DNA from 3 places in the Enterobacter sp. AC1 genome. Region 2 is predicted to be linked to each of the others. Evidence: predicted binding sites of a transcription regulator. Region 2 holds the regulator's gene; each other region holds the start of a gene.

Evidence for each region. Region 2 encodes Fur, which represses iron uptake genes when iron is present. Its sites were predicted from a motif close to ATAATAATGAGAACNACTATCAA; they were not measured.
Region 1: sufA (Fe-S cluster assembly scaffold SufA) is a predicted target of Fur. The motif match lies at 8,384-8,406, and genes of this name have one in related genera.
Region 3: M2433_RS17220 (siderophore-interacting protein) is a predicted target of Fur. The motif match lies at 2,227-2,249, and genes of this name have one in related genera.

Annotation. Positions count from the first base shown of each region.
Region 1 is NZ_JBNDIZ010000001.1:947,887-957,701, reverse strand. Features, by position in the region: gene fliB (flagellin lysine-N-methylase) at 74-1,291, shown strand; gene fdhF (formate dehydrogenase subunit alpha) at 1,334-3,484, opposite strand; gene M2433_RS04580 (biofilm/acid-resistance regulator YmgB/AriR) at 3,676-3,954, opposite strand; gene M2433_RS04575 (hypothetical protein) at 3,984-4,304, opposite strand; gene ycgZ (regulatory protein YcgZ) at 4,309-4,548, opposite strand; gene M2433_RS04565 (diguanylate phosphodiesterase) at 4,886-6,106, shown strand; gene M2433_RS04560 (MerR family transcriptional regulator) at 6,295-7,023, shown strand; gene M2433_RS04555 (hypothetical protein) at 7,178-7,546, shown strand; gene M2433_RS04550 (YbjP/YqhG family protein) at 7,546-8,043, shown strand; gene sufA (Fe-S cluster assembly scaffold SufA) at 8,446-8,814, shown strand; gene sufB (Fe-S cluster assembly protein SufB) at 8,823-9,815, shown strand, end outside.
Region 2 is NZ_JBNDIZ010000002.1:401,708-411,522, reverse strand. Features, by position in the region: gene speF (ornithine decarboxylase SpeF) at 1-1,389, shown strand, start outside; gene potE (putrescine-ornithine antiporter) at 1,386-2,699, shown strand; gene pgm (phosphoglucomutase (alpha-D-glucose-1,6-bisphosphate-dependent)) at 2,803-4,443, opposite strand; gene seqA (replication initiation negative regulator SeqA) at 4,468-5,016, opposite strand; gene ybfF (esterase) at 5,200-5,973, shown strand; gene ybfE (LexA regulated protein) at 6,102-6,389, shown strand; gene fldA (flavodoxin FldA) at 6,545-7,075, shown strand; gene fur (ferric iron uptake transcriptional regulator) at 7,366-7,812, shown strand; gene chiQ (ChiQ/YbfN family lipoprotein) at 7,920-8,249, opposite strand; gene chiP (chitoporin ChiP) at 8,297-9,694, opposite strand.
Region 3 is NZ_JBNDIZ010000006.1:107,860-117,674, forward strand. Features, by position in the region: gene M2433_RS17215 (hypothetical protein) at 244-1,413, shown strand; gene M2433_RS17220 (siderophore-interacting protein) at 1,414-2,178, opposite strand; gene M2433_RS17225 (PadR family transcriptional regulator) at 2,326-2,820, shown strand; gene M2433_RS17230 (methyl-accepting chemotaxis protein) at 2,817-4,376, opposite strand; gene M2433_RS17235 (methyl-accepting chemotaxis protein) at 4,713-6,233, opposite strand; gene ygjG (putrescine aminotransferase) at 6,669-8,048, shown strand; gene M2433_RS17245 (helix-turn-helix domain-containing protein) at 8,134-8,736, opposite strand; gene M2433_RS17250 (B3/B4 domain-containing protein) at 8,779-9,465, shown strand; gene M2433_RS17255 (hypothetical protein) at 9,538-9,815, shown strand, end outside.

The DNA of each region.
Region 1 (9,815 bases), on a different contig from region 2:
GCACGGTTATACACCTATAGAATAGCGTTCGCGTCATGGTACTTTTTATGCTTTATATAATGACGCCTTCGCTATGCAAATTCATAAAACCATCAAGCCGATTTTTGTCACTCAGTTTCAGTGTGTTGGGCCAGAGTGCTTAATGTCATGCTGTCGGGGTTGGACGATCGGTATTGATAAGAAAACCCACCAGAAATATGTCCTTTCCTCACACGCAGAGATTGCCGCCATTGCCAAAGAGAATCTCATTCTTCAGCGAAAGGGCAAGAGCAACTATTCCAGAGTCAGGCTCAACGAAAAGGGCGACTGTCCTTTTATCGATGAAAACAAGCTCTGCATGGTGCACCGCGATTTAGGGGAAGAGGCGCTCTCGCATACCTGTAGCACCTATCCCCGGAATTCAACCCGCTATCAGGATGAGACGCGACATACGATGACGCTCTCCTGTCCGGAAGTGGTGCGACGCGTGCTGTTTGACCCGGATGCCATGCTGCTTCAGGAGCAGGATGAGCTCGTGGCGCGCTACAAAACAAACCTGATTGGGCAGCGTCAGTCTGTCTCGCAGACGCAGCAGGTGATCCATCTTTTTGCCTGGAATTTAATCCAGTCGCCTTCACGCAACATTGAAGAGAATTTAATGGCGCTGGCACAGTTTATTCTCTGCCTTCAGCACGTTAACTTTGATTTGCATAATAAATTTGCTGAAGTGGAAAATTTCTACGAGGCGTTACGCAATGAACTTCAGAGCGGAAAGTCGATGATCGATTCCGGTAATCTGGCCAATTCAAACGCGATGAAATATCTGGCCTTGTCCGTGATGGGGACCAACGTGGCGAAAGATTCGGTCAGGGACGGTTTTATTCTTGAAGGGCATCAGCAAATTGCCTCGTATCTGAATATGGCCGGTTCAGACGACGCCGGTGAACTGGAGGCGAAATTCGACAAGATTAATCAGCAGTGGCATAAATTGTGTGAGGCATCCTGTTTATCAGAGCCTTACGTGTTACGTAATTATCTGCTGTATAAACTCTACAATAGCCATTTCCCCGGCAAAAATACGGCAACCGTGATGCGTCAGTTTTATCGCATGGTGCTGGACTTTTTCTACGTGAAATTCATTCTCAGCGTAAAATCGATGCAGGGTGAAATCGACCAGCAGGTCGTGATGAAAACCATCGCCAGCCTTTCAGAAAAGACCATGCACAATAGCACCATCGATGCGCGCATGGACTTTGCGATAGATAAGATCAATGGCGGCGATGATTTATCCTGCCTGTTGTTGATTGGATAAACGTTCAACGTGTCAGAGGCTCACTTTGTGAGCCTCTTTTCCTTACACATTCACCGCGCTAATCAGCCGCGACTTCATGGACTGGTACGCAGACGCCGCGTAATCCTCCGCCCAGCGCTGGTCGTCAATCGCCTCCAGCTGCACCGCGCAGTACTTCGTTTCCGGGGTTTTGGAGATAGGGTCGAGGTTATCCTGGGTCAGCTCGTTGCAGGCACCAATCCACCATTGATAGGTCATATAGACGGCTCCGGCGTTGATGCGTTCGCTGATGCTGGCGCGGGTAATCACTTTGCCGCGACGCGAACGCACCCAGACCAGTTGCCCGTCAGTAATGCCCAGCTTGTCCGCATCGGCAGGGTTCATTTGCACCCGACCCGGCTCATCGGCCAGGCTTTGCAGCGCGGCGCAGTTCCCGGTCATGGAGCGGCAGGAGTAGTGCCCCACCTCGCGTACCGTACAGAGCACCAGCGGGAAATCCGCATCCGGGGTTTCCGCCGGCGCACGCCACGGTGCGGCAAAGAGCTGCCCTTTACCGCTCGGCGTGTCGAACTGATTGTCTTTGTACAGGTACGGTGTTCCCGGATGATCCAGCGTCGGGCACGGCCATTGCACGTGGCCCATCTCGCCCATTTTTTCATACGTCACGCCGAAGAAGAGCGGGCACAGCTCGCGCATCTCATCCCAGATCTGCTGGTTGGAGTCATAATGCATCGGGTAGCCCATCTCGGTGGCGAGCAGGCTGATGATTTCCCAGTCGCGCTTCACGTTGCCGCTGGCCTCAATGGCTTTACCAAAACGCTGGAACCCACGGTCGGCGCAGGTAAAGACGCCGCCGTGTTCACCCCAGGAGGTGGCAGGGAGCAGAACGTCCGCCACCTCTGCCGTTTTGGTCATAAAGATGTCCTGAACCACGACAAAATCGAGCGCTTCAAAACCGCTGCGCACCAGGCCGAGGTCGGCCTCTGTCTGAAGCGGGTCTTCTCCCATGATGTAATAGGCTTTGACCTTGCCTTCCAGCGCAAGGTGAGGCACTTCGGTAATGCGCGTTCCGACCCGATCGTCCATCCTGTTGACGTCAATTCCCCAGGCATCGGCGAACTTTTGCCTGACCGCCGGATCGGTCACATCCTGATAGCCGGGGAACATATTCGGCAGCACGCCCATATCACAGGCACCCTGTACGTTATTTTGACCGCGCACGGGACCGACGCCGACGGCTGGGCGACCGAGGTTGCCGGTCAGCAGCGCCAGGCTGGAAAGCCCTTTTACCACATCGACGGCCTGACCAAACTGGGTCACGCCCATTCCCCACATCACGGTGGCGGAAGGGGCCGCCGCGAAGGTACGCATTGCCTGGCGAACGTCGCGGGCGGCAATCCCGGTGATATGTTCGACCTTCTCCGGCGCATAGTCTTTCACCGTCTGCCGGTAGGCCTCAAGCCCCTCCGTAAAGCGCGCCACGTAGCTTTTGTCGTACAGCTCCTCTTCCAGCAGCACGTAGCCAAAGGCGTTGACCAGCGCCATGTTGCTGCCGTTTTTCAGCTGCAGATGCTGATCCGCAATACGCGCCGTTTCAATGCGTCGCGGATCGCAGACGATAATTTTTGCGCCGTTTTCACGCGCTTTCAGCACGCGCCGGGCGACGATAGGGTGAGAGTCCGCGCAGTTATAGCCAAATACCAGCAGGCATTTTGAGTGTTCAATATCGTTGATTGAATTGCTCATTGCGCCGTTGCCGAGCGTTTCCTGCAAACCGGCCACGGAAGGGCCGTGACAGACGCGCGCGCAGCAGTCCACGTTGTTGGTGTTCAGCACCGCGCGGGCAAATTTTTGCATCACATAGTTTGTTTCATTGCCGGTTCCGCGGGAGGAGCCGGTGGTCATGATCGACCGTGGCCCGTGCTGCGCTTTAATGCTGCTGAGCCTGTGGGCGGTGTAGCGGATAGCCTCTTCCCAGGTAACGGGCGTGAATGCCTCGCCCTTGTGGTAGCGGATCATCGGCTGAGTCAGGCGCGGGGTGAGCAGACGGGTATCGTTGAGGAAGTCCCAGCCGTAAAATCCTTTCAGACACAAGGTGCCCTGGTTTGTGACCCCCTCTGCCGCTTCGGCACGGATGATACGGTTATTTTCAACGACAAGGTTTAGTTTACAGCCTGCACCGCAGTACGGGCAGACGCTGGCGATCTTTTTCATCAATAACAGACCTGTTAAGAAATGAAGCAAAGTTGACTGGAAAACCCAGTCCCGTAAACGGAGGTAAGCAGGATCCGTGCCAGGTAGACTTTGCAGATTTTACAGGATGTTATGTGGGGAGGGCGCGTGTCATCGTCAGGCTGTTCGTCAGTTTTGACGATGACACGTCAGGAAGGCATTGAGCGCAGAAATTAGAGATCGTCCATCGTGTAACCCACCACGATTTCCAGGGTCTTACGAATCACATCCGCCTGAACCACATCGTGGGTGGCTTCCAGCGTCTGAATGAGCCAGAGGATGATTGCCTTATTAGACAGATGCCCCTCGGAGGCCAGAACACAGCGTACTGCAGTAGAAAAAACAGCGGACTCTTCAGCAAAACGATCGCCTGCGTGACGGAAGTACTCCGACAGCGCACTGTCTAAAAAAGCAGAATGGTATTCGGGTTGAAGCTGAATATTTTGTCTCATTTGTTCTCACCGTAGCTGTTAAATTGCAGTCAATGTATTTTTTTGGGATCGGACGGTTTTCCACTTCCAAATAACGGCACAACATTGTCTCTGTTATCGTTGAGAGGTCCCTCTCTTTTCGTTCGTCCTTGCGCGGTTCTGCGACGTGTAAAGGCGATGCTGTTTGAGCCGATTTCGGCAATCACCACCGCAAGTGTCTCCCGCCGCCGGGGATCCTTTTCATGCTCTTTCATGCTCCGCAGACGCTGCAGCAATCCTTCGGTTGTCACTGGCCCCCGCTCCTTAAGAAGAGAGAGAACGGCTTCACCGATAAGCTGGTCGATCAGTCGGTCTGCGTTACTGCTATTCATAACCTTACCGTTCGAAGAGCAGACCAAGCAGCATGTGGTAATGCTCTTCCTCTTCCGGCCCCTCTGCCTTTTCGAGGCGGCTGAGCAGTTTGGTACAGAGCGATTTGCGATTAAGGTTTCGCCCGTCGCTGAGGATTTCGACAACCACCTGGCCCAGCGTCTCCTGTTGAGTAGGAAGCACGGCCTTTTCAAAGTACTGTGCGATCGCTGCTGCGGAATCTGTGGCGTAACCTTTCTGCTGCATGTTTCGCTCCTGTAAAATTTCGTAATCACTAACGTTACAATTAAGGTATACATAATTTCTAAATCTGTACACTTAAAATGTACAGATTTTTAATGTTTTTATGATATATTTTTTAAATCTCTTTATTTTCATTGCTTTATAAGCGTGTCATGAACCGGTAACGTTACAGGATATATTGTACAAAAAGGTCCAACACTGGTAAGTTGTACAGCGCAGAAAAATGTTTCTATAACTCCCGTAAATGATTGAGATGTAAATTATTTGTCAGTCAATTAATGTGCTATAAATGATCCTTATCCACCTTTTTGTGGCCAAAACCCTAACCCCCAGGAATAGCATGCTCACAACCATCATTTACCGTAGTCATATCTGCGAGGACGTTCCAGTGAAAGCGCTGGAAGCAATGGTCGCTGCTGCCAATAGTAAAAACCGGCAATCCAATGTGACGGGGATCCTGCTGTTTAACGGCACGCATTTTTTCCAGCTGCTTGAAGGGCCAGTGGAGCACGTTACTGCAATCTATGAGCAGATCTGTAATGACCTGCGCCACCATAATCTGGTGGAGCTGATGCGCGACCACGGGCCTGTCCGGCGCTTTGGCAATGTGGGGATGGAGCTTTTTGATTTGCGCCACTTCGACAGGGACGAGGTGCTGCAGCAGGTGCTCAACAAAGGAACGACGCGTTACCAGCTGACGTATAACGACCGCCCGCTGCAGTTTTTCCGTACCTTTGTAGAGGCCACTGAAAAAGCGAACTATTTTGAACTGCCCCCGGCGGATTCATGGGATTTCGTTCCCGAAGAAACGCGCTTGTCCGCACAGCCTGAGGTGGTGGCGAAAGGGGCGGACTGCAGCTTTGCGTTCCAGCCGATTGTCGATCCGTTTATGCAGCAGGTCGTCTCCTGGGAGGCGCTTATCCGCACCCCTGACGGCGGCTCGCCCGGCGTCTATTTCGCTAACCGCCCGCGTGACGAGGTTTATGCATCTGATTTGCAGAGCAAGCAGGTAGCGCTTTCCATGGCCAGCGCGCTGGGGTTACAGGACCAGACGCTATCCCTTAACCTGCTGCCCATGACGCTGGTTAATATTCCCAACGCCGTGGATTTCCTGCTCACCGCGATTGAAGCAAACGGTTTTGTACCCGAGCAAATTGTGGTGGAGTTTACCGAAAGCGAAGCTATTTCCCGTTTTGATGAATTCACGGATTCGGTCAGGCAGCTCAAAAGTGCGGGACTCAGCGTGGCGATCGATCACTTTGGCGCCGGTTTTGCGGGGCTACAGCTGCTGGCTCAGTTCCAGCCGGACAGAATTAAGATTAATCGCGATCTGGTCGCGAACGTGCACAAAAGCGGCCCCCGACAGGCCATCATTCAGGCGATTATCAAATGCTGTTCCTCGCTCGAGATCCAGTTCTGCGCGGTGGGCGTGGAGAAGGCGGAAGAGTGGATGTGGCTGGAGTCCGCGGGCATTTCCCAGTTCCAGGGACATCTTTTTGCCAGCCCCCGGCACGGCGGTATTCCGTCTATTGCGTGGCCAGAGAAAAAATCCGAGTTCTGATAAAGCTATACACAATCCGGAAGAGTTAACTGTACGAACTGCAAATTTTATACAACAATGTATTAACAGGTGAAGGGAGGAGCAGCCCATTCACCTGAGCGAAATGCGGTCTTAGTTATACAAATGGTGTGTACAATCTGATAAGGTTGGTGCAGTTAGGTATGGAAGTTCTGAGCGTGAGGGAGTTAATGGCCTATTACAGTATCGGCGAAGTGGCCGAACGATGCGGTATCAACCCCGTTACGCTGCGTGCCTGGCAGCGCCGTTATGGATTGTTGAAGCCGCAGCGCAGCGAAGGGGGTCATCGTCAGTTTGACGATGAAGATATCCTGCGCATTGAAGAGATCAAACGCCTGATGAAAAGCGGCGTTTCGGTCGGAAAAGTGAAAGCCTTGCTGGAAAACAAGGAAGTGTTGACGCAGGGCAACTGGGTCTCGTTCCAGGAAGAGATGATGACCGTTCTGCGCTACGCCAGCCCGGCAAAACTTCGCGCTAAAATGGGTGAATTCCGCCGCGATCACGCGATGGATCCGCTGATTGACAATATTATCTCTCCTGTCCGTCAGCGAATGAATCAGGATCAAAACACCGTGCGTCACATGGCGAGCCTGTTTGACGGCGTGCTGATCGAATTCGCGATTGCGAGTCTGGCGGAATCCCGCAAGAAAGCCGGTCAGGACGCTCTCCTTATTGGCTGGGAATGCGATGACCGTACCCATCTTTGGCTCGAGGCCGCGCGCTTATCGCAGAAGGGCTGGCATATTGACGTGCTGGCTGAACCGATTGACTCACCGCGTCCCGAGCTTTTCCCCGGGCAAAAAATCTTCGTCTGGACGGGAAAATCGCCAACGCCTCGTCAGCAGGAACAGCTAGACCACTGGCGTGAGCAGGGGTTTGCTGTTTCATTTCATCACTGATCGTCAGAGGCCTTGAGGGCCTTTTTTTGTTTCCGCCGATACGGCAGTCGCTTTGTTCTTAGAGATTAAAAATGAAATTACAGCATTTTTAATCCCACAATTTTAGTGATGTTAATTTAATAATTTCCTTCTTACTGACTTAAAGGAACTAAGTATGAGTTGGAATAAAGAAGCTGCTGTTTCACACCTCCGGTCACGCGCTCTCGGTCGCTCCCATAATGAATGTGCTACCTTTAACAGGGAGGTAATAGCGGCTGGCGGCATACGCCTGGAGAGAACGCTAAACGCAAAAGATTACGGAAAATCCTTGTTGCGAGCAGGATTTCGTGAAGTTCCACCGGGTTCAACATTATTGAGCGGTGATGTGGCTGTGATACAACCCTATCCGGGAGGAAACTCCAACGGGCATATGACCATGTATGATGGGACACAATGGATCTCCGATTTCCGACAGCATAGCATGTACCCTGGCCCGGGGTATCGCGCGGCTCAACCGGCCTTCAAAATTTACAGGATGAATTGATGCGAGCCGCAATAGTGTTATGCACATGCTTGCTCTCCGCTTGCTCAGTGAAGCCAGATCAGAGTGCGCCGAGTCGCGTACGTTCTTTTTACTCTACTTATCTGATGTCTCTTACCAGCAGCGACAATATTTATTCGCCGTCTGAGCTGCGTGAATATGTCTCTGCCGACACGCTGAAGAGACTGGATGATATTGAGTCGATACCCGAGCAAGATCTTATTGGATCTGATTACTTCGCTTATGCGCAGGACTATGATTCATCGTGGATATCGGCACTCACTGTCGGTGACGCCAAACCTTTTATGGGCGGCAAAATGTTGCCCGTATGGATTGGCAAGGAGTACGGAGGGAAATTAGAGCTCCAGGTATTCGTTCGGCGTGAATCAGGCACATGGAAGATATACCGGGTCCGCGATGTAACCGATAACTATGAACATCCAATATTTAATGCGGGAGCCATCTCGCGCGCGAAGTCTGCAGCTGAAACCGGCCTTTAAACCGTAAGTGTCATTAGCCCCTGTATCAGTAGGGGCATTTTGGGGCGAATAAATGTATGAGTTGTCCTTTATAGCCTGATGTGTGTTATCAGTAAGTATCTGATTTTACGACAATCAACTAATTTCACGGAAAATAGAAAATCTATCTCAAAAATAGGCATTTCCGATGCATATTTTATTTTTCTCCTCTCCGTCATAAATGCCGTCACGAAATGCATTATTAATCAATGCATTGAACAAATAAATCCATCCTGACTGCATCCTCCCACAGGGTCTATGCTTAATAAAAGTAGCCAAAAAGGGCGGTTTAGCCGAATGCCCCTGCTGACAGAGGGTTGAAGTGATAATCGTTATCACTAACATGGTGTTATGCCCTGATGGCTTATCAGATGAGGTGGACCTATGGAACTGCATTCAGAAACCTTTAATCCTGCCGATTTTGCCTGGCGCGGCTTAACGCTCACGCCAGCGGCGGCGGCGCATATTCACGAGCTGGTGGCGAAAAAGCCAGAGATTCTTGGCGTGCGTTTAGGTGTCAAACAGACCGGCTGCGCAGGCTTCGGTTACGTGCTCGACACCGTCACCGAACCCGAGAAAGACGACCTGGTGTTCGAAACGGACGGCGCAAAGTTGTACGTCGCGCTGCAGGCCATGCCGTTTATCGACGGTACCGAAGTGGACTACGTCCGCGAAGGCTTAAACCAGTTATTCAAATTTCATAACCCGAAAGCCCAGAACGAATGCGGCTGCGGCGAAAGCTTTGGGGTATAGGCGGTACTATGTCTCGTAATACTGAAGCAACGAGTGAAGTAAATACCTGGAGCGGTGGGCACCTCAACTATAAAGAGGGGTTCTTCACCCAGCTGCAGACGGACGAGCTGGCGAAAGGCATCAACGAAGATGTCGTTCGGGCGATCTCGGCGAAACGTAATGAACCCGAGTGGATGCTGGAATTTCGCCTGAGCGCCTTCCGCGCCTGGCTGGAGATGGAAGAGCCGCACTGGCTGAAAGCGCATTATGACAAACTGAACTATCAGGACTACAGCTACTACTCCGCGCCCTCCTGCGGCAGCTGTGATGACACCTGCGCTTCGCAGCCCGGCGCGGTGCAGCAAACCGGCGCGGAAAATAGCTTCCTCAGCAAAGAGGTAGAAGAGGCTTTTAACCAGCTGGGCGTGCCGGTGCGTGAGGGTAAAGAGGTGGCGGTGGACGCTATTTTTGACTCCGTCTCGGTGGCGACCACCTACCGCGAAAAGCTGGCCGAGCAGGGGATCATTTTCTGCTCCTTCGGCGAAGCAATCCACGATCATCCGGAACTGGTGAAAAAGTATATTGGGACCGTGGTGCCCTCTAACGACAACTTCTTTGCGGCGCTCAACGCGGCGGTGGCCTCGGACGGCACCTTTATCTACGTGCCGAAAGGGGTACGCTCTCCGATGGAGCTCTCGACCTATTTCCGCATCAATGCGGAAAAAACCGGTCAGTTCGAGCGCACGATTCTGGTGGCGGACGAAGGCAGCTACGTCAGCTACATCGAAGGGTGTTCCGCCCCGGTACGCGACAGCTACCAGCTGCACGCGGCGGTGGTAGAGGTCATCATCCATAAAGATGCCGAGGTGAAGTACTCGACGGTGCAAAACTGGTTCCCGGGTGACGGCAATACCGGCGGCATCCTGAACTTCGTCACCAAGCGCGCGCTGTGCGAAGGTGAAAACAGCAAGATGTCGTGGACCCAGTCAGAAACCGGCTCTGCCATCACCTGGAAATACCCG
Region 2 (9,815 bases):
GAGGTGGCACCTGGCCGTGCACGCGATGCGCGTCCGTTCCGTCTGGCGGTGATCCAGCTGGGTACCTACGATGGCACCATCTATAACGCCCGTCAGGTGGTGGATAAGATTGGTCACCTGTGTGACTACATCCTGTTTGACTCAGCCTGGGTGGGTTACGAGCAGTTTATTCCGATGATGGCCGACTGCTCTCCGCTGCTGCTGGAGCTAAACGAAAACGACCCGGGGATCCTGGTTACCCAGTCCGTGCATAAACAGCAGGCAGGCTTCTCGCAGACCTCGCAAATCCACAAGAAAGACAGTCATATCAAAGGCCAGCAGCGCTATGTCCCGCACAAGCGGCTGAATAATGCCTTTATGATGCACGCCTCCACCAGCCCGTTCTATCCGCTGTTTGCCGCGCTGGACATCAACGCCCGGATGCATGAAGGCCAGAGCGGCCGCAACATGTGGATGGACTGCGTGGTGAACGGTATCGAGGCGCGCAAGCTGATCCTGGAGAACTGTCAGTATCTGCGCCCGTTCGTGCCGGAAACGGTGGATGGCCGTCCCTGGGAAAGCTGGGACACGGCGGACATTGCGACCGATCTGCGCTTCTTCCACTTCGTGCCGGGTGAACGCTGGCACGCCTTTGAGGGCTACGCTGAGCACCAGTATTTTATCGACCCGTGCAAGCTGCTGCTGACCACGCCGGGCATCAACGCCCGCACCGGGGAATATGAGGACTTCGGCGTACCCGCCACCATCCTCGCCAACTTCCTGCGTGAAAATGGCATCGTGCCGGAGAAATGCGATCTCAACTCGATCCTGTTCCTGCTCACCCCTGCGGAAGATATGGGCAAACTACAGCAGCTGGTGGCGCAGCTGGTGCGCTTCGAAAAACTGCTCGAGAGCGATGTGCCGCTAAAAGAGGTCCTGCCCTCTCTCTATAAACAGCATCCTGAGCGTTACGCGGATTACACCCTACGCCAAATCTGCCAGGAAATGCATGACCTGTACGCCCGCCACAACGTGAAACAGCTGCAAAAAGAGATGTTCCGCAAGTCTCACTTCCCGCGGGTGATGATGAATCCGCAGGACGCGAACTACGCCTATCTGCGCGGTGAGGTTGAACTGGTGTCCCTGCGCGACGCGGAAGGCCGCATCGCCGCCGAAGGCGCTCTTCCTTATCCGCCAGGGGTGCTGTGCGTTGTCCCGGGGGAAGTCTGGGGCGGCTCCGTGCTGCGCTACTTTGCCGCGCTGGAAGAGGGCATCAACCTGTTACCGGGTTTTGCGCCGGAGCTACAGGGCGTATACGTCGAGGAGTGTGACGGTCAAAAACAGGTTCGCTGCTACGTCATTAAACAACCCGCCGCTCAGCCATCTCTGCTGAAAGGAGAAAAATTATGAGCAAGTCCAATAAGATGGGCGTGGTGCAACTCACCATCCTCACCATGGTCAACATGCTGGGATCCGGAATTATCATGCTGCCCACCAAGCTCGCCGAAGTGGGAACCATTTCGATTATCTCCTGGCTGGTAACGGCAGTCGGTTCAATGGCGCTGGCGTGGGCATTTGCCAAGTGTGGGATGTTCAGCCGTAAGTCTGGCGGGATGGGGGGCTATGCCGAATACGCCTTTGGCAAGTCGGGCAACTTTATGGCCAACTATACCTACGGGGTGTCGCTGCTGATCGCTAACGTGGCGATTGCCATCTCCGCCGTGGGTTACGGCACGGAGCTGTTTGGGGCCACACTTAGCCCGGTACAGATTGGTTTAGCCACCATCGGCGTGCTGTGGATCTGCACCGTGGCCAACTTTGGCGGCGCGCGCATCACCGGGCAGCTCAGCAGCATCACCGTCTGGGGCGTGATTATCCCGGTAGTCGGTCTGTGCATCATCGGCTGGTTCTGGTTTAGCCCGACGCTGTACGCCAACTCCTGGAACCCGCACCACGTGCCGTTCTTTAGCGCTGTCGGGTCATCAATCGCCATGACGCTGTGGGCCTTCCTCGGTCTGGAATCCGCCTGTGCAAACGCGGAAGTGGTAGAGAACCCGGAAAAGAACGTCCCGATTGCCGTTCTGGGCGGAACGCTGGGTGCGGCGGTGATCTATATCGTGTCAACTAACGTTATTGCCGGCATCGTACCGAACATGGATTTGGCTAACTCCACGGCGCCGTTCGGGCTGGCCTTCGCGCAGATGTTCACCCCGGAAGTCGGGAAGGTGATCATGGGTCTGATGGTGATGTCCTGCTGCGGTTCGCTCCTCGGCTGGCAGTTCACCATCGCGCAGGTTTTCAAATCTTCGGCTGACGAAGGTTACTTCCCGAAAATCTTCTCCCGCGTGACCAAAGCCGATGCGCCGGTGCAGGGCATGCTGGCGATTGTCATCTTCCAGAGCGGATTGTCGCTGATGACCATAAGCCCGTCGCTGAACAGCCAGTTCAACGTGCTGGTCAACCTGGCGGTTGTGACAAATATCATTCCTTATATTCTGTCGATGGCGGCGCTGGTGATTATTCAGAAAGTCGCGAAGGTGGAACCACGCAAGGCGCGAGCGGCCAATATCGTGGCGCTGATTGGGGCAATCTACAGCTTCTATGCGCTCTACTCATCCGGCCAGGAGGCGATGCTGTATGGCGCGATGGTGACCTTTATGGGCTGGACGCTGTACGGTCTGGTGTCACCACGGTTTGAATTGAAGAATAAACATAGTTAGGTAAAAGCAAAACGGCAACCCTGAGGTTGCCGTTTTTAATGTTTTCTCCCTCTCCCTGTGGGAGAGGGACGGGGTGAGGGCATCAGCCCGCACCAAACACCACTTACGCGTTTTTCAGCACTTCGCTGACAATCTCTACCGCTTCTTTCTCAATCTGCTGGCGATGCTCAGCGCCGAGGAAGCTCTCGCAATAGATTTTATACGCATCTTCCGTACCGGATGGACGCGCGGCGAACCAGCCGTTGTCGGTCATCACTTTCAGACCACCAATGGATGCGCCGTTGCCCGGTGCCGCCGTCAGACGCGCGGTGATCGGGTCACCCGCCAGGGTGCTTGCGCTGACCATTTCCGGAGAGAGTTTCGACAGGGCCGCTTTCTGGGCTGACGTCGCGCCAGCCTGAATGCGGTTATAGCTTGGCGCACCAAAGCGTGCCGCCAGGTCATTGTAATGTTCCTGCGGGTTTTTACCGGTGACCGCGGTGATCTCCGCCGCCAGCAGGCACATGATGATGCCGTCTTTATCGGTTGACCACGGGGTGCCGTCGAAGCGCAGGAATGACGCACCGGCACTCTCTTCACCACCGAAGCCGAAGCTGCCGTCGTGCAGACCGTCAACAAACCATTTAAAGCCAACCGGCACTTCCACCAGCTTGCGACCCAGCGCGTCGACCACGCGGTCGATCATGGCTGAAGAGACCAGCGTTTTACCGACGGCCACCTCTTTGCCCCACTGCGGACGGTGCTGGAACAGGTAGTTAATCGCGACGGCCAGATAGTGGTTCGGGTTCATCAGCCCGGCAGGGGTGACGATACCGTGACGGTCATAATCCGGGTCGTTAGCAAACGCCAGGTCGAATTTGTCGCGCAGCGCCAGCAGGCCCGCCATCGCACACTCTGAGGAGCAGTCCATACGGATCGCGCCGTCTTTATCGAGGTGCATAAAGCGGAAGGTCTGATCGACGTGATCGTTCACGATGGTCAGGTCCAGCTTGTAATGCTCGGCGATACGTTTCCAGTATTCAATACCGGAGCCGCCCAGCGGATCCACACCCAGCTTCAGGCCAGCTTTCTGAATCGCCGCCATATCAACGATGTCCGCCAGCCCTTCCACGAACGGCTGAACCAGATCCTGCTCTTTAACGTGTCCGGACGCCATGGCGGCATCCAGGGAGATGCGCTTCACGCCTTTCAGATCGTCTGCCAGCAAGGCGTTCGCACGGTCTTCCACCACTTTGGTGACGTTGGTGTCTGCCGGGCCACCGTTAGGTGGGTTGTATTTGATGCCGCCGTCTTCCGGTGGGTTATGGGATGGCGTGATAACGATCCCGTCTGCCAGCGCGCCACCTTTTTTATTGTGCACCAGGATTGCGTTAGACACCGCAGGGGTTGGGGTGAAACCGTTGTTCTCCTGAACAATCACATCAACGCCGTTTGCAGCCAGCACTTCCACCACAGAGATGAACGCCGGTTCAGACAGCGCATGGGTGTCTTTCCCCACGTAGCACGGACCGGTAACGCCATTTTTAGCGCGCTCTTCCGCAATGGCCTGAGCAATGGCCAGAATGTGCGGTTCGTTAAAGCTGTGGCGCGCCGCGCTCCCGCGGTGACCAGATGTACCAAACTTCACTGCGTGTTCTGCGTTGCCCACGACCGGTTTCAGCACGTAATACTGCGCGGTCAGCTGAGCGACGTTAATCAAATCGCTTTGTTGTGCAGGTTGGCCTGCACGGCTGTGATTTGCCATTACCGGGTCCTTCTGATGCAAGGGTTAAATTGTACCGCAAACCTTTTCAATCAATTCCGCCGGGAACTGCATGGACTGCATGATATGTTCAATCATGCTGCACTTGCGGCCCGTATTGGTATTGGTGATCACCCAGTACGGGGTGCCAGGAACATGTTTTGGTTTGGTTTGGTTGCCATTTTGCAGCAGCGTCTGCTCGTCACCCGCGAAATAGACGCGAGTACGACCGTGCAGCGACTCGGTCGCTTCAGCAAACGCTTTGTTATCCAGTGAATAAAGTGTAGACAGCACCAGCATAAAGCGGTTAACCGCCTTTTTCTGCTCCGCATATTCATCGGACAGCAGCAGCTCGCGCATCGCGCGCACTTTATCTTTTGCCGGCGTCACGGCAGGTTTAGCCTGTGCAGCAACGCTCGGCTGAGACACGACATCTTTGGTGACTGGGGTTGCAGGCTGTGAAGCGGCGGAAATTTTAAGCATGCGCCGTAAAATGTCGGACGCGCTCTCCCCGATATGCCGCGTCTGGCTGGCAATATACTGATAGAGTTCGTCATCAACTTCGATTGTTTTCATCTTAATCCAGTGCGATTTCTTATCTGAATACAAGTCATTGGGATTATAGGGTCAAATCCCAACAGCGGATAGCGTCAAACCCGGTTGGCAGCAAAAGTCAGATTAAACTGGAACCTTGCAGCCGGGCGGCAGAATGGTCAACATGATACCCTAACCTGACATACGTAAAAAAAGAACTTTGCCATGAAATTGAATACCCGAGCGCAAACTGCACAATCGCCGAACAATAATTCTCCCATCGTACTGGTTCACGGGCTTTTTGGCAGCCTGGATAACCTGGGCGTGCTGGCGCGCGATCTGGTTACCGACCACGATATTTTACAGGTCGATATGCGCAATCACGGTCTTTCCGGGCGTTCAGACGAAATGACCTACGCCGCGATGGCACAGGATCTGCTGGATACGCTGGACGCCAACGGCCTGCAGAAGGTAACACTCATCGGGCATTCAATGGGCGGCAAAGCGGTAATGGCCCTGACGGCGCTTGCGCCGGAACGTATTAACGGCCTGGTGGTAATTGATGTCGCGCCCGTGGATTATGACGTCCGCCGTCACGACGAGATTTTTGCTGCCATCAATGCGGTCACTGAAGCGGGCGCTGCGACCCGCCAGCAGGCGGCTGCGGTCATGCGTGACCATCTTGATGAAGAAGGCGTCGTGCAGTTCCTGCTGAAGTCGTTTGTTGACGGACAATGGCGTTTTAACGTGCCGGTGCTCTGGGCGCAGTACAATAATATCGTGGGCTGGGAAACGGTACCTGCCTGGCCACACCCTACCCTCTTCATTCGTGGCGGTAACTCTCCTTATGTTACCGACGCGTACCGCGACACCTTGCTGGCACAATTCCCGCAGGCGCGCGCCCACGTGATTGCCGGGGCCGGACACTGGGTTCATGCTGAAAAACCTGATGCCGTGTTGCGCGCCATTCGCCGCTATCTTGCTGATACTGCAAATTGATTAAAAAGAGAGCGACTGGAAGGCTGCGGGCTTCCAGTCGTTGGCGTGCCGTTTTTGGTGATGTATGATGGCGCGCTTATCGCCCGGGCATTAGCAGGGCGGCGTGTTTCCCCCGAAGTCTCAGAATCATGGCCAAAGAACAAACGGACCGTACGACACTAGATCTGTTCGCGAATGAGCGTCGACCGGGACGACCCAAGACGAATCCGCTCTCGCGCGATGAACAGCTGCGTATCAATAAACGCAATCAGCTTAAACGCGATAAAAATCGTGGGCTTAAGCGTGTCGAACTGAAGCTTAACGCCGACGCCGTCGATGCGCTTAACGAGCTGGCTGACGCGCGGAATATCAGCCGCAGCGAGCTCATTGAAGAGATGTTGATCGCCCAGCTTGAGACGTTACGCAGCCAGGCATAAGTCTGAAAATCCCCTTTATCGCCCTTTTCATGTAGCACAGAGTGCAGTCCTGCGCGATAGCTGTTTCCGCAGGGTTGCCAGTTCTGCTATTATTGCCCTTATCCGTGGCCAAATTGCGCCACCATACTATTAAGTTTCAAGAGGTTATTTTACTCATGGCAATCATCGGCATTTTCTTTGGCAGTGATACCGGCAATACCGAAAATATCGCAAAAAACATTCAAAAACAGCTCGGTAAAGACGTTGCTGATGTGCATGACATCGCCAAGAGCAGCAAAGAAGATCTCGAAGGCTATGACATTCTTCTGTTGGGTATTCCAACCTGGTACTACGGTGAAGCCCAGTGCGACTGGGATGATTTCTTCCCGACGCTGGAAGAAGTCGACTTCAACGGAAAGCTGGTCGCCCTGTTTGGCTGCGGCGATCAGGAAGACTACGCCGAGTACTTCTGTGACGCGCTGGGGACTATCCGCGACATCATTGAGCCGAATGGCGCAGCGATCGTTGGCCACTGGCCAACTGCCGGTTACCACTTCGAAGCGTCTAAAGGCCTGGCCGATGACGATCATTTCGTGGGTCTGGCCATTGATGAAGACCGTCAGCCAGAGCTGACGGCAGAGCGCGTTGAGAAATGGGTTAAGCAGATCCGTGAGGAACTGCACCTGGACGATATTCTTAACGCCTGATTTCTTCCGCGGCGCAGCGGCGGCTGCGCCAGTGCTCCAGGTCAAACCGATTAAATTAATCGCTACAATCTTTTAACTTTTTCGTCCAGACCTGTACAATGTCTCCCTGATAAACGTGGTTTTCCTTTGAACAAGTTTGTTGGTGATACCACGTTTTTATAAGCATATTTTGCCTGAGACTTGCAGTTTTCATTTAGCCATGGCAGTTCTATAATGAGACGCATTATCCCGGGTGCATTTTCTGTCACTTCCTACAGAAGTGAATCGTTTAGCAACAGGACAGATTCCGCATGACTGACAACAATACCGCATTAAAGAAGGCTGGCCTGAAAGTTACGCTTCCTCGGTTAAAAATCCTCGAAGTGCTTCAGGGTCCAGACAATCACCATGTCAGTGCGGAAGACCTCTACAAACGTCTTATCGACATGGGTGAAGAGATTGGGCTGGCTACCGTCTATCGCGTGCTGAACCAGTTTGACGACGCGGGCATTGTTACCCGTCATAATTTCGAAGGCGGTAAATCTGTTTTCGAACTGACCCAGCAGCAGCACCACGATCACCTGATCTGCCTCGATTGCGGCAAGGTCATTGAATTTAGCGATGATTCCATTGAATCACGTCAGCGTGAAATCGCCGCGCGTCATGGCATCCGCCTGACCAACCACAGCCTGTACCTTTACGGTCACTGCGCTGAAGGCGACTGCCGCGAAGATGACCACGCGCACGACGCAAAATAATCAGTATTCATACTCTGAGCCAGCCGCAAGGTTGGCTTTTTTTTTTCCTGTTTTCAGGCATAAAAAAGCCCGGTAAGCTTAGCGCCACCGGGCATGATAACAGCAGGTTAATTACTGTTACTGCTGCGGATCTCTTTCCAGATCTGGTCGCAACGCTTCGCCACTTCCTGATCGTTACCGGTTTTACGCGCCTGGATACAGGCCTGGTAATCCATCACGCGAACATTTTCCTGCGTTGCGAACTGTTCATGCGCTTTCTCTTTTTTCAGCACATTCAACACGCTCTGGCAGGCCTGAATTTTCTCCGGCGAGCCTTCAGCGGTATTGATGCACGCGCTGTAGGCCTCCTTGAGACGGGAGTCTTCTTGAGGGGCCTGAGTCTGAGCACACGCCACCAGCCCCGACGCCAGCAGCGCGACAATTACGATTTTTTTTATCATGTGCAGTCTCCGGTCCGGCGGGCGCTAACCCGCCGGACGATTCATCAGAAGATGGTGAACGGTGCGATAACCATGAATTTCACGTCACGTTCGTCCTGGAAGATGTTGCCGTAACCGCCCGCATAGCTCGGGATATCGGAGTGGTTGTCATACTGGGTGAAGTGCAGTTTGAACATCGTGCCTTTCGCGCGACCATCCTGCAGGGTATAGATAGCATCCAGGCTGTAGGAGGACTCTTTCAGACGATAGTTTGGATCGTAGTAGGCATCCGGTGTTGCCATATCGGCAGGTTTTGCATCCCAGGCGTAAGCGTAAGAGGCACCCACGGCCCAGCCAGGCAGATTCCAGTTTTTGAGGTCATACATTGCGCCGAAGAAGACCGCTTTCTCGCCGTCGGCGTTGAAGTCGGAACGGTTATCCCACCAGATATCCAGGCGGCCGTTGGACGATGCATAGGTCGGGGTCATACGCTGCAGGAAGTACCCCTGCTGCCCTTCCGCCTTAACCCATGTGCCTTCCAGGCGCAAATCAACCTGACCGACCTTGTAGCCGAAGGTCAGCGCCTGTAACCACGCGGTGCCGTCATAAATATCATTGACGCCACCGTTGCTGACCTTGTCGCGCGTACCGTAGAACTGGTAGCTGGTGCTCAGCGGGCTACCCGCGACATCAAACTTATAGCTGGCCTTGGCAAAGTACTGATCGACATAATCTTGCGCCTGGCCAAATGCGGCTTCGAGAACCAGATCGTTTTTGAAGTCGTATTTCGCACCCAGCGAGTGCAGATAATCTACTTTGGTTTTCTTATCGTTCTGGTAGAACTTGTCCATTTCGATGTGCCATGGTGCTTTATACTCGTTGGTCCACATATAAGAGAAGCTCAACGCACCCGCATCACCGTAGTCAAAGTTCGCCCCGGCTTCTGCCCCCTGATAGGTACCCGGCATAAAGCTCCAGTGCGGCGCTAACAGCGTCTGGCCGGTTGGCTGAATATAGCCACCGCGCGCCCATACCGGGCCGTATTTAAATTTCGCTGCGGCCTTATAAAGGCTGATTCCGCTCTTATCCCCGGACCAGTCTTCTTTATAGGCTTTGTTGCTGGAGGAGAAGGCAATTTCGTTCGGGTGGCCGCTGTCGCCGTTTTCCGCCATTTCGATTGCGGTGAACGCAGCAATATCCAGACCGAACATATCCGCGGCATAACCCGACTGGAAGTCCAGGTTGGCGTTCCAGGTGGAGTGAGAAAGGTTAGTTTTGTATTTGTCTTCAGTGACGTCTTTACGGTCACGTTCACGCTGCCAGTAATAAATACCGCCCGTGAGGGTAGAATCTTCGATGAAACCCGCGGCTTTCGCCTCTGGTGTAACGACCAGGCCCGACATTGCTGTCACACCGGCAATAGCCAGCGCCAGCGCACTACGTTTGCCACTGAACGTACGCATAGATTATTCCTCTTTGACGAATTAAAACGCCTGAAACGGCGAAAATAAAAAAGACCAAATGGTCAGGGGTAGTTATAAATACCCTCGAATTAACTACCGTCTTTAGGTTATTTTTCGCGAC
Region 3 (9,815 bases), on a different contig from region 2:
AGTCCGCTTTCAAACTTGACTGTTAAAAAACGAGCAACTTATTTCAAAAAGTAAATAGTGTAAATATCAATAAAGAAGATAAGGATATTTCTGGCGCATTTTCAGATTTTTGCAGGGATAAATACGAAGCAATATTAAAGAAATCCCCCATCGCGCCGATCATCATCCGTGTGTATTATTTCCTGTAGCGTTGACCACAACTATCCTTAACTCAAATACTTAAGCGCCAAAGCGAAAGGCATCATGAGCACACCGATCAAACGGCTAGAAATCATTAAAAATGCCATTGAGCTGGAAGATGACGACATCATCCACAGCCAGCTGACACGCCTGAAAAATGAAGCGTTTGACGATGAGCTACAGGCAATCGTCGTGGCGCTTGAGGAGAAGAACTACACCGCGGCGATGGCGGCCATCGTCGCCTGGCTGCAGGGCCAGCGCGCGGTTACCCCGTGGCGCGACCCGCAGGTGGCTGCCAGCAAGCTGGAGCTGAAGGCGCTGGAAGAGCGCCTGCGCGATCTGATAGACCGCCGCAACGCGCGGGTGCAGCAGCTTGACGAATTCAACGATCTTTATTTCTCCCGCCTGGGTCCCCTGATGCAGCAGATCCTCGCCCTGCGTAAAACCCTGGCGGAGCTGAACCTGCGCCGTCAGCAGGCGGAGGCGCGTCGTCGCGAGGAAGATTATCGCCGCTGCCAGCGCTATATGGCGCAGGCGGTCGAGGTGCTGGCGACGCTGACCCAGCGCTGGCGCGATCTCCCTGCGGATTCCGTACAGGCCGCCGAGGCGCGCAAGCATCTGGAGCAGCAAAGCGATCTGATTGCCAACCTGCTGGCCGAGGCGCTGGAGCTGGAGAGCGGCTTAACGCGCGAGGAGGAGCCCGCGCGGCAGGCCCGCGACGAGGCCAACGAAGAGTACGAGAAGTATCGCGAGCAGCATCACGATGCCGAAGTGCGGCTGCGCAAGGGCAAAGATCTCTCGGAAGAAGATCGGAACGAGCTGAAGCGTCTCTGGCGACAGGCGAGCAAGCTCTGCCACCCTGATCTGGTGGCGGACGACCTGAAAGAAGAAGCTAACGCGATGATGGTGCAGCTCAACCAGGCGAAGCAGCGCGGCGACGTTAAATCCATTCGCTCTCTGGTGGCCCGACTGCAGCAGGGCTTCGAGCCGCTGATGGCCAGCGACAGGCTGAACGATCTGGAACGTATCCGCAAAAAAATGGCGCAGGTGCGCGAGCAGATCGACATTTTAGTGAACGAGCTGGCGGAGCTTGAGAAAGAGGAGTCCTGGCTTCTGGTCTCGTCGCTGAGCAATATGGAAGCGTACTTCGCTCAGCAGGAGAAAGCGCTGCACGAGGTCCGCGCCTCGCTCGAACATCAGGTGAACGAAGCGCAGCTGGATTCCGCCGCGTGACTATTTGGCGTGCCAGTATGCGCTGGCACGCACCAGCTGAGGGTCAATCGCGTCGGTTTCAAACTGACGGCTCAGCGTTTTCACCACCTTTCCTTCCCCGGTCAGCCAGATGAAGTAGTCATCCGCCGGGACGCTCAGCGCCGCCAGATGGTCGGCTACCGCCTGCTCGCTGTGGCCCACCACCCAGGTGATGTCGAACGCGCTCAGGTGCGCCAGATACTCCTTATAAGACGCGTCTCCAACCGTCACTACCGCATGAACCTCCGGGCGAACCGGCAGTTTAGCAATGCCCTCTAAGCGCCGACGCAGGGCGGGCATGCCGGATTCATCGCACACGTACAGCTGCCAGGCGTAATCCTCCGGCACAACCAGCGAACCCCGCGGGCCGCCGATGGTCAGCCTGTCGCCCACTTTCGCCTCAACCGCCCAGCGGCTGGCGATGCCGCCGTCATGAACGAAGAAATCAAGCACCAGCTCATGACGGGCCTCATCGTACAGCGGCGTATAGTCGCGCGCCTGCGGACGCACGCCGTCGCCCCACTCGATGCCTTCATCGGTAACCACCGGCGGAACAAACGTTGCCCCGGACGCCGGGAAAAAGACTTTGGTGTGGTCGTCGAACCCGCGGGAGCTAAAGCCCTCCAGCGCCTCGCCGCCTAAAACAATGCGCTGGAAACCCGCGCTGGCGCGCTCAACGCGAAGCACCGTCAGCTCGCGAAAACGCAGGTCATTACGAACGCGCTGTGGGTAACGGGTAGATGCCATTTTTAGCCCCTTCTCTGGTGAATACGATATATCTAAATCAATTTTCAAATGATAATGATTACTAATAAGAAAAAATGCAAGATCTTTTAGATTGCATCTGAATATATCTTAGATATAGTTTAGATATATCAAATTGAAGGGCATATTATGCGACATGAACACGACGGCGGCGGGCGCCGACCGCGCTTTTTTGGCCACGGCGACCTGCGGCTGGTGATTCTGGACATCCTGACCCGCAGCGCGAGCCACGGCTATGAGCTGATCAAAGAGATAGAGAACCTGACGCAGGGGAATTACACCCCCAGTCCTGGGGTGATCTATCCGACCCTCGATTATCTTCAGGATCAGACGTTTATCGCTATTACGGAAGAAGAGAGCGGGCGTAAGCGAATTACGATTACCGCTGCGGGCCAGCAGTGGCTGGATGAAAACCAGGAGCAGCTTGAGAACATACGGGCACGTATCAAAGCGCGTTCCGTCGGCTTTCAGCTGCGCAAAAACCCGCAGATGAAGCGGGCGCTGGATAACTTCAAAGCGGTGTTAGACCTGAAGGTGAATCAGGGAGAGCTCAGCGACGCGCAGCTCAGGCAAATCGTCGGGGTGATTGACCGCGCGGCGCTGGAGATCTCCCAGCTGGATTAAGCCGGGGCGTGCTCGCTCACGCGGAAGACGCGTACCAGCTCTTTCAGGTGCATCGCCTGTTCGTTAAGCGAGGCCGCCGCCGCCACGGACTCCTCCACCAGCGCGGAGTTTTGCTGGGTGGTGGCATCAATCAGGCCAATCGCGCTGTTGATCTGGGAGATCCCCTCCGTCTGTTCATGGCTGGCCTGGCGGATCTCGCGCAGGATCGCATCCATCTCCTCCACGTTGCCCACCATCCCGTTGATCAGCGCGCTCGCTTTCTCGACCAGGTTCATCCCGTCCTGGGTCTGGCTGGTTGAGCTTTCAATCAGCTCGCGGATTTCGCTGGCAGACGACGCGCTCTTCTGGGCAAGCTGACGCACCTCACCGGCCACCACCGCAAAGCCGCGACCGTGCTCTCCGGCGCGCGCCGCTTCCACCGCCGCGTTCAGCGCCAGAATGTTGGTCTGGAAAGCAATGGCGTCGATCAGGTCGATAATGTCGGACATCCGGTTCGACGTCTCGTTAATCAGGCGCATTTTGCTGGTCACCTGCTTCATCATCTCGCCGTTGTTTTTGACCACCGTGGCGGCATCTGCCGAGAGGTTGGTCGCTTCCCCGGTGTGCGAGGCCGTGTTTTTCACCGTCGCGGTGATCTGCTCCATCGAGGCGGCGGTCTGTTCAACCGAGCTTGCCTGCTCTTCCGTGCGCGCGGCCAGATCCTGGTTCCCGGCGACAATCTGCGCGGCTGCGCTGGAGATATTCTCCGAGCCGGTTTGCACCTGCTGCACAATGTCCAGCAGACGCGTCTTCATCTCCATGAGCGCATGCAGCAGCAGACCCGTTTCGTCTTTGCCGTGCGGCGTGATGCTGCCGGTCAGGTCGCCCTCTGAAATCGCTTTAGCAAAATGCACCGCCTCGCCGAGCGGGCGGGTGATAGCACGCACGATGAACCAGCCAATCAGGCTGCCGACCGCGACGCTAAAGAGGGTGATCAGGATCAGCAGCAGGCGGTTAGACCTGAAATCCCCTTCCACCTGCGCGCCTGCGCTCTGCATCTCGCTGTTTTGAATGGCGATCAGCTCCTTCACCTTCGCTTTGTAAGCCTGCTGCACGGCGAGGGTCGTGGTCATCATCTCCTGAATGGCGCCGGCACGATTGTTGTTCTGCACCGCCTGCAAAATACGGTAGCGCGAGTCCAGATACTGCTGGCGCACGCTGCGGATTTCCGCCAGCACCTGCTGAGATTTTTGATCCTGCAGCGCGTTGTTCAGCTCGCCCAGGATCACCGTGATGTGCTCGCTGATCGCTTTCAGGTGCTGCTGAGATTGCCCGGTGTAGGTGCCCTGTTCGTCCAGCAGCATCAGCTGTTGAGTGCTAATAAATTCCTGGAAGTTATCGATTAACTGGTTCGCTTTTACCGTGGTTGGATAGTCACTGGTAATAATGGACTGCATCCCATTATTTGCCCGGTTCAGACTCAGCAAAGACAAGCTTGCGCTGATCGCCATCAGGACAATAAAGAACCCAAACGCCAGAAATAATTTCGTGCCGATCTTTACGTCATGTAGGAACATATTTTCTCCATCGATGTGATTATTTCTCAGACGATCGCTGTTATCGGTAACGAATTCGCTAACTTTATGACTTTGATCGTTTTTTTATTTCATAACCCTCACAATGGATAGGTAGAGGCTATTAATATTGCTCCATCGATCGTTACCAGACCACCTGACGGGGTTTTTTCGAAATAGCATTCTGAAGAATTGACTTAGGCGGGAATAAATAACTGAGGCACTTTTTTTAGTTATTTAATATTAAGTTAACAACAAACCTCATTAATAGTCACATCTAGAGAATAGAAAAGCCGCTTATGCCTTACGGTATAAACGGCTTTTCCGGAACATGACGGCTTAATGGAGCACGGTCACGGCATCCTTGAGACGTCCGGCGCGGTGTTTCACCATCGCAGAAATGTGCGCGCTCTCCTCGACCAGGTCGGCGTTTTTCTGCGTGATGCTGTCGAGCTCGGCCACCGCGCGGGTTAACTCTGACAGCCCGGTTGCCTGCTCGGACGTCGCGTGGCTGATCTGAGCGATCAGCTGCGTCACGTTTTTCACCTGCTCGACAATATCATCCATCGTGCGGCCTGCGGCGTGAACCTGCTCGGAGCCGGACTGTACCTTGCTGGCGCTGGCATCAATCAGTTTACGAATATCATTCGCTGCGCTGGCGCTGCGGCTGGCGAGATGGCGAACTTCGCCCGCGACCACGGCAAAACCTTTCCCCTGCTCCCCTGCCCTTGCCGCCTCAACGGCCGCATTCAGCGCCAGAATATTGGTCTGGAAAGCGATATCGTTAATCAGGGACGTAATCGAGCCAATTCGCTGCGTGCTGTCGGCGATGTCATCCATGGTCTTGACGACGGTCTGCATCGCGTTGCCCCCTTTCGTCGCCGCGCCGCTGGCGGCGACCGAGAGTTTGTCCACCTCGGCGGCGGTTTCAGAGTTACTCTGAACGGAAGCGGCCATCTGGTTCATTGTCGCGACGGTCTGCTGCACGTTGGCCACGGTCTGACGCGTACGATCGTTGAGATCTTCATTGCCCTGCGCCAGCCTGTCGCTGCCGTCCCGCACGCTCACCACCTGACTCGAGACGTCATTGATCAACCAGCGGCACATCAGGCCCAGCTGCCCTACCGCGCGCAGCGTCAGCCCCAGCTCGTCGCTGCGGTTCAGATGCTGCACGCTGTTGCGCTCGCCGGTTGCGACCTTCAGCGCCTGTCGCGCCACATTCTCTACAGGGCGGACAATCTGTTGCTCAAACAGAAGCGTCCCCAACAACATCACCACCGCGGCAGCGGCGAGCGGCGTCCAGCCTGCATTGGTCGCGACCAGCGAGGCGGCGAGCAGGGCAAAGAGCGCCGCCATCACGCCGCGCACGCGCCAGCGCAGCGGCATGGCCGGCAGTTTACCCAGCCAGCCCTTTCCCACCACCAGACCTTTGTGAATACGTTTTTTACAGCGCCCGGCATTCAGCGCCCGGTAGAGCGGCTCCACGGCGGCAATCTCTTCCGCTGTGGCCTTCGTGCGGATCGACATATAGCCCGTCACCTGCCCGCGGCGCACCATCGGCACCGCGTTAGCACGCACCCAGTAGTGGTCGCCGTTTTTACGCCGGTTTTTGACGATCCCGCTCCAGGGCTCGCCCTGCTGCAGCGTGTACCACATATCGGCAAACGCGGCTTTTGGCATATCGGGGTGGCGCACCATATTGTGCGGCTGGCCCGTCAGCTCATCGAGCGGGTAGCCGCTCACCTGCACAAAGGTGTCGTTGGCGTGGGTGATGTAGCTGTGGACGTCAGTGGTAGACATTAAGGTGGTGTCATCGTCCAGAGGATATTCATTCTGGGTGACATAGGTTGGAGAGGACATCGTGGGCATCCCTTGCAGGTTATTTGAATGTTAATTTTGTGGGTCATTGTTATTTCGGCGGTAAACAATTTATCTTTAGTTGTTAAACTTGATGAAGATCGCAGATTTGACTTAAACCATACTTTTTGTACGATTTTATAATTCATTGATTTCAAATACTTTCACTAAGAAATTACCCACAAAGTAGGATTAGTTAATGCTCGCTAAAGTCGCAGCACATGCACTGCTTTAGTGCAGCCGCCCCTTTCATCCCTTCTTGATGCGCTCTGGCGTGTCCCGCTAAATCCCGTTTCGGTTGTATCGGCATGATTAAATATTGTGCAACATTATTTTAACCTGGCGTTTATCCCGATTTTCGATAAGGCATCTGAAGTGGCGTAATCCCTGCAATACTTAACTCAGTATCATGTGATACGCGATCCCCGGGAGCATATTTTGAACAGGTTACCTTCCAGCGCCTCGGCTCTTGCCTGTACCGCGCACGCACTGAATCTCATTGAAAAGCGAACGCTCGATCATGAGGAGATGAAACAACTTAACCGAGAGGTCATCGATTACTTTAAAGAGCACGTCAATCCTGGTTTTCTGGAGTATCGCAAATCTGTTACCGCCGGCGGGGATTACGGAGCCGTAGAGTGGCAAGCGGGGAGTCTTAACACGCTTGTCGACACCCAGGGACAGGAGTTTATCGATTGCCTGGGTGGTTTTGGCATTTTCAACGTGGGGCACCGTAATCCAGTTGTGGTTTCCGCCGTACAGAATCAACTTGCGAAACAACCTCTCCATAGCCAGGAGCTGCTCGACCCGCTTCGCGCCATGCTCGCGAAAACGCTGGCGGCCTTAACGCCCGGCAAGCTGAAATACAGCTTCTTTAGCAACAGCGGCACGGAATCGGTCGAAGCGGCGATTAAGCTCGCCAAAGCGTACCAGTCGCCGCGCGGGAAATTCACCTTTATCGCCACCAGCGGCGCGTTCCACGGTAAGTCCCTGGGCGCACTGTCCGCTACCGCTAAATCCACCTTCCGCAAACCGTTTAAGCCGCTGCTGCCGGGCTTCCGCCACGTGCCGTTCGGCGACATCAACGCCATGCGCACCGTGCTGACTGAATGCCGTAAAACCGGCGATGACGTGGCCGCGGTGATCCTGGAACCTATCCAGGGAGAAGGCGGCGTGATCCTCCCCCCGCAGGGCTATCTGCCTGCCGTGCGTCAGCTGTGCGATGAGTTTGGCGCGCTGCTGATCCTCGACGAAGTCCAGACCGGGATGGGTCGCACCGGCAAGATGTTTGCCTGCGAGCACGAGAACGTTCAGCCGGACATCCTGTGCCTGGCGAAAGCGCTGGGCGGCGGCGTTATGCCAATTGGTGCGACGGTTGCAACCGAAGAGGTCTTCTCGGTGCTGTTCGACAACCCGTTCCTGCATACCACCACCTTTGGCGGCAACCCGCTGGCCTGTGCGGCAGCGCTGGCGACCATCAACGTGTTGCTGGATCAAAACCTGCCTGCGCAGGCGGAGCAGAAAGGCGACATGCTGCTGGACGGCTTCCGCCAGCTGGGGCGTGAATATCCGGATCTGGTTCAGGAGGCGCGCGGCAAAGGGATGCTGATGGCTATTGAGTTTGTTGATAACGAAATCGGCTACAGCTTCGCGAGCGAGATGTTCCGCCAGCGGGTGCTGGTGGCCGGCACGCTGAACAACTCGAAAACCATCCGCATTGAACCGCCGCTGACGCTGACCATTGAGCAGTGTGAGCAGGTGCTGAAAGCGGCACGCAAAGCGCTGGCAGCGCTGCGCGTGAGCGTGGAAGAGGCGTAATCAACGCCGGGTGGCGCTACGCTTACCCTGCCTACCAAATACTGCATATGTTAGCCCGGTAAGCGTAGCGCCACCGGGCTGCTTTTTATCGGTGAAACTCCGCCACCGTCATGGTGAAGCGAAGTACAGTAACGCCTTCATTGGCATAGCCGTGCGCGGCTTCCGTTTTCGCCACCGCCGACGCCCCGGCAGCAACCTGCGTTAGCGTCTCGTCCACCGTCAGGGTTAACATCCCTTCGTTCACGTGCAGCAGCTCAAAGGTTCCCGCCGGATGCCCCGAAGAGGTAAAGCGCTCTCCCGGCTGCATCTCCCACTGCCATAGCTCAATCATATCCGGGCCTGCGGTGCCCGCCAGCAGCCTGGCGTAACCGCCCCGTGCGCCCTGCCACAGCACCGGAATTGCAGCCTCTTCGATAACGTGCACCTGCGGCTCGCTGGAGACGTTAACGATATCCGCCACTGAGATCCCGAGCGCGGCGGCCAGCTTGCACAAAATGGCGATGCTGGGGTTGGCAGCGCCCTTTTCGATCTCCACCAGCATGCCTTTGCTGACGCTGGCGCGGCGGGACAGCTCGTCCAGCGACAGTTTTTTCTCTTTCCGCCAGTTGCGGATGCGGTTCGCCACGGCCAGGCTTACCTGGGCAACGTCGGCGCCCTGCGTAGTCATTATATTGACTTTATCAGTCATTGGTCACTACCATGGTATAAAACAGTCAATACAGGATTATTTATGTCTCTCGTTACGCCGTCAATAGACTCGCGTCTTGCCGGGATTGCCCCAGGCTTTCGGGCGCTGAGCATTCTGGTTGAAGCTGCGCCGATTACCCACCCGGAGGTGGCGGCTGCCGCGCTGGCGCAGGCCTGCCAGCAGATGCTTAATGATGATGTGCCATGGGCTGCTGCACACCTTTCAGGCTGGGATGAGGTGTTTAAAGCCTTCGGTGCGAAACCGAAACGCACGCCCTGCTCGGCATCCGCCCTGCGTAAGCGGGTGCTGAAAGACGGCTCGCTGCCGCCGCTGGACCCGGTGGTGGATATTTATAACGCGGTGAGCATTCGCTACGCCATTCCGGTTGGCGGCGAAAATCTCGCGGCTTATTCAGGCGCGCCGCGTCTGACGTTGGCCGACGGCAGCGAGCCGTTTGATACCTTCAAAGAGGGACAGCCGGTGGTGGAACATCCGGAACCGGGCGAGGTTATCTGGCGCGACGATCTCGGCGTCACCTGCCGCCGCTGGAACTGGCGCCAGGGGATACGGACGCGTCTGGACAGCCAGGCGCAAACCATGTGGTTTATTCTTGAGAGCCTGCCGTCAATGCCGCTTGCGGCGCTGGAAGAGGCGGGAGAGGAATTGGTGGATAGCCTGCAGCGGCTGATGCCGGGGGCCACAACATACAGCCAATTATTGGAATTTTAATGCCTAATTTTATCTTGCTCCGTATGAACATCTTTTTGTAAAATTATCTCATACAACATGAAGGTAAAAAAAATGCGTGTTTATTTTTTAGAATGGAATGCCGATTACGGTAAATTAATGATTGAGAACTTGGCCAAAAGCCATGATGTCAAATTAATTAATCATGTTTTACGTAATTATAAGTCGCTGAACAAAAAAATCCCATGGGAATTCTTTAAAAACGCGCATAACAAATTACATAGCTGGCTAAAATTTAAAAACATCGGTAAAGATGATTTAATCGTATGTAATGGGTATAGTACTTTGCCACTTATAAAATTACTCTCTCACGTCCCATCAAGAAAAATTGT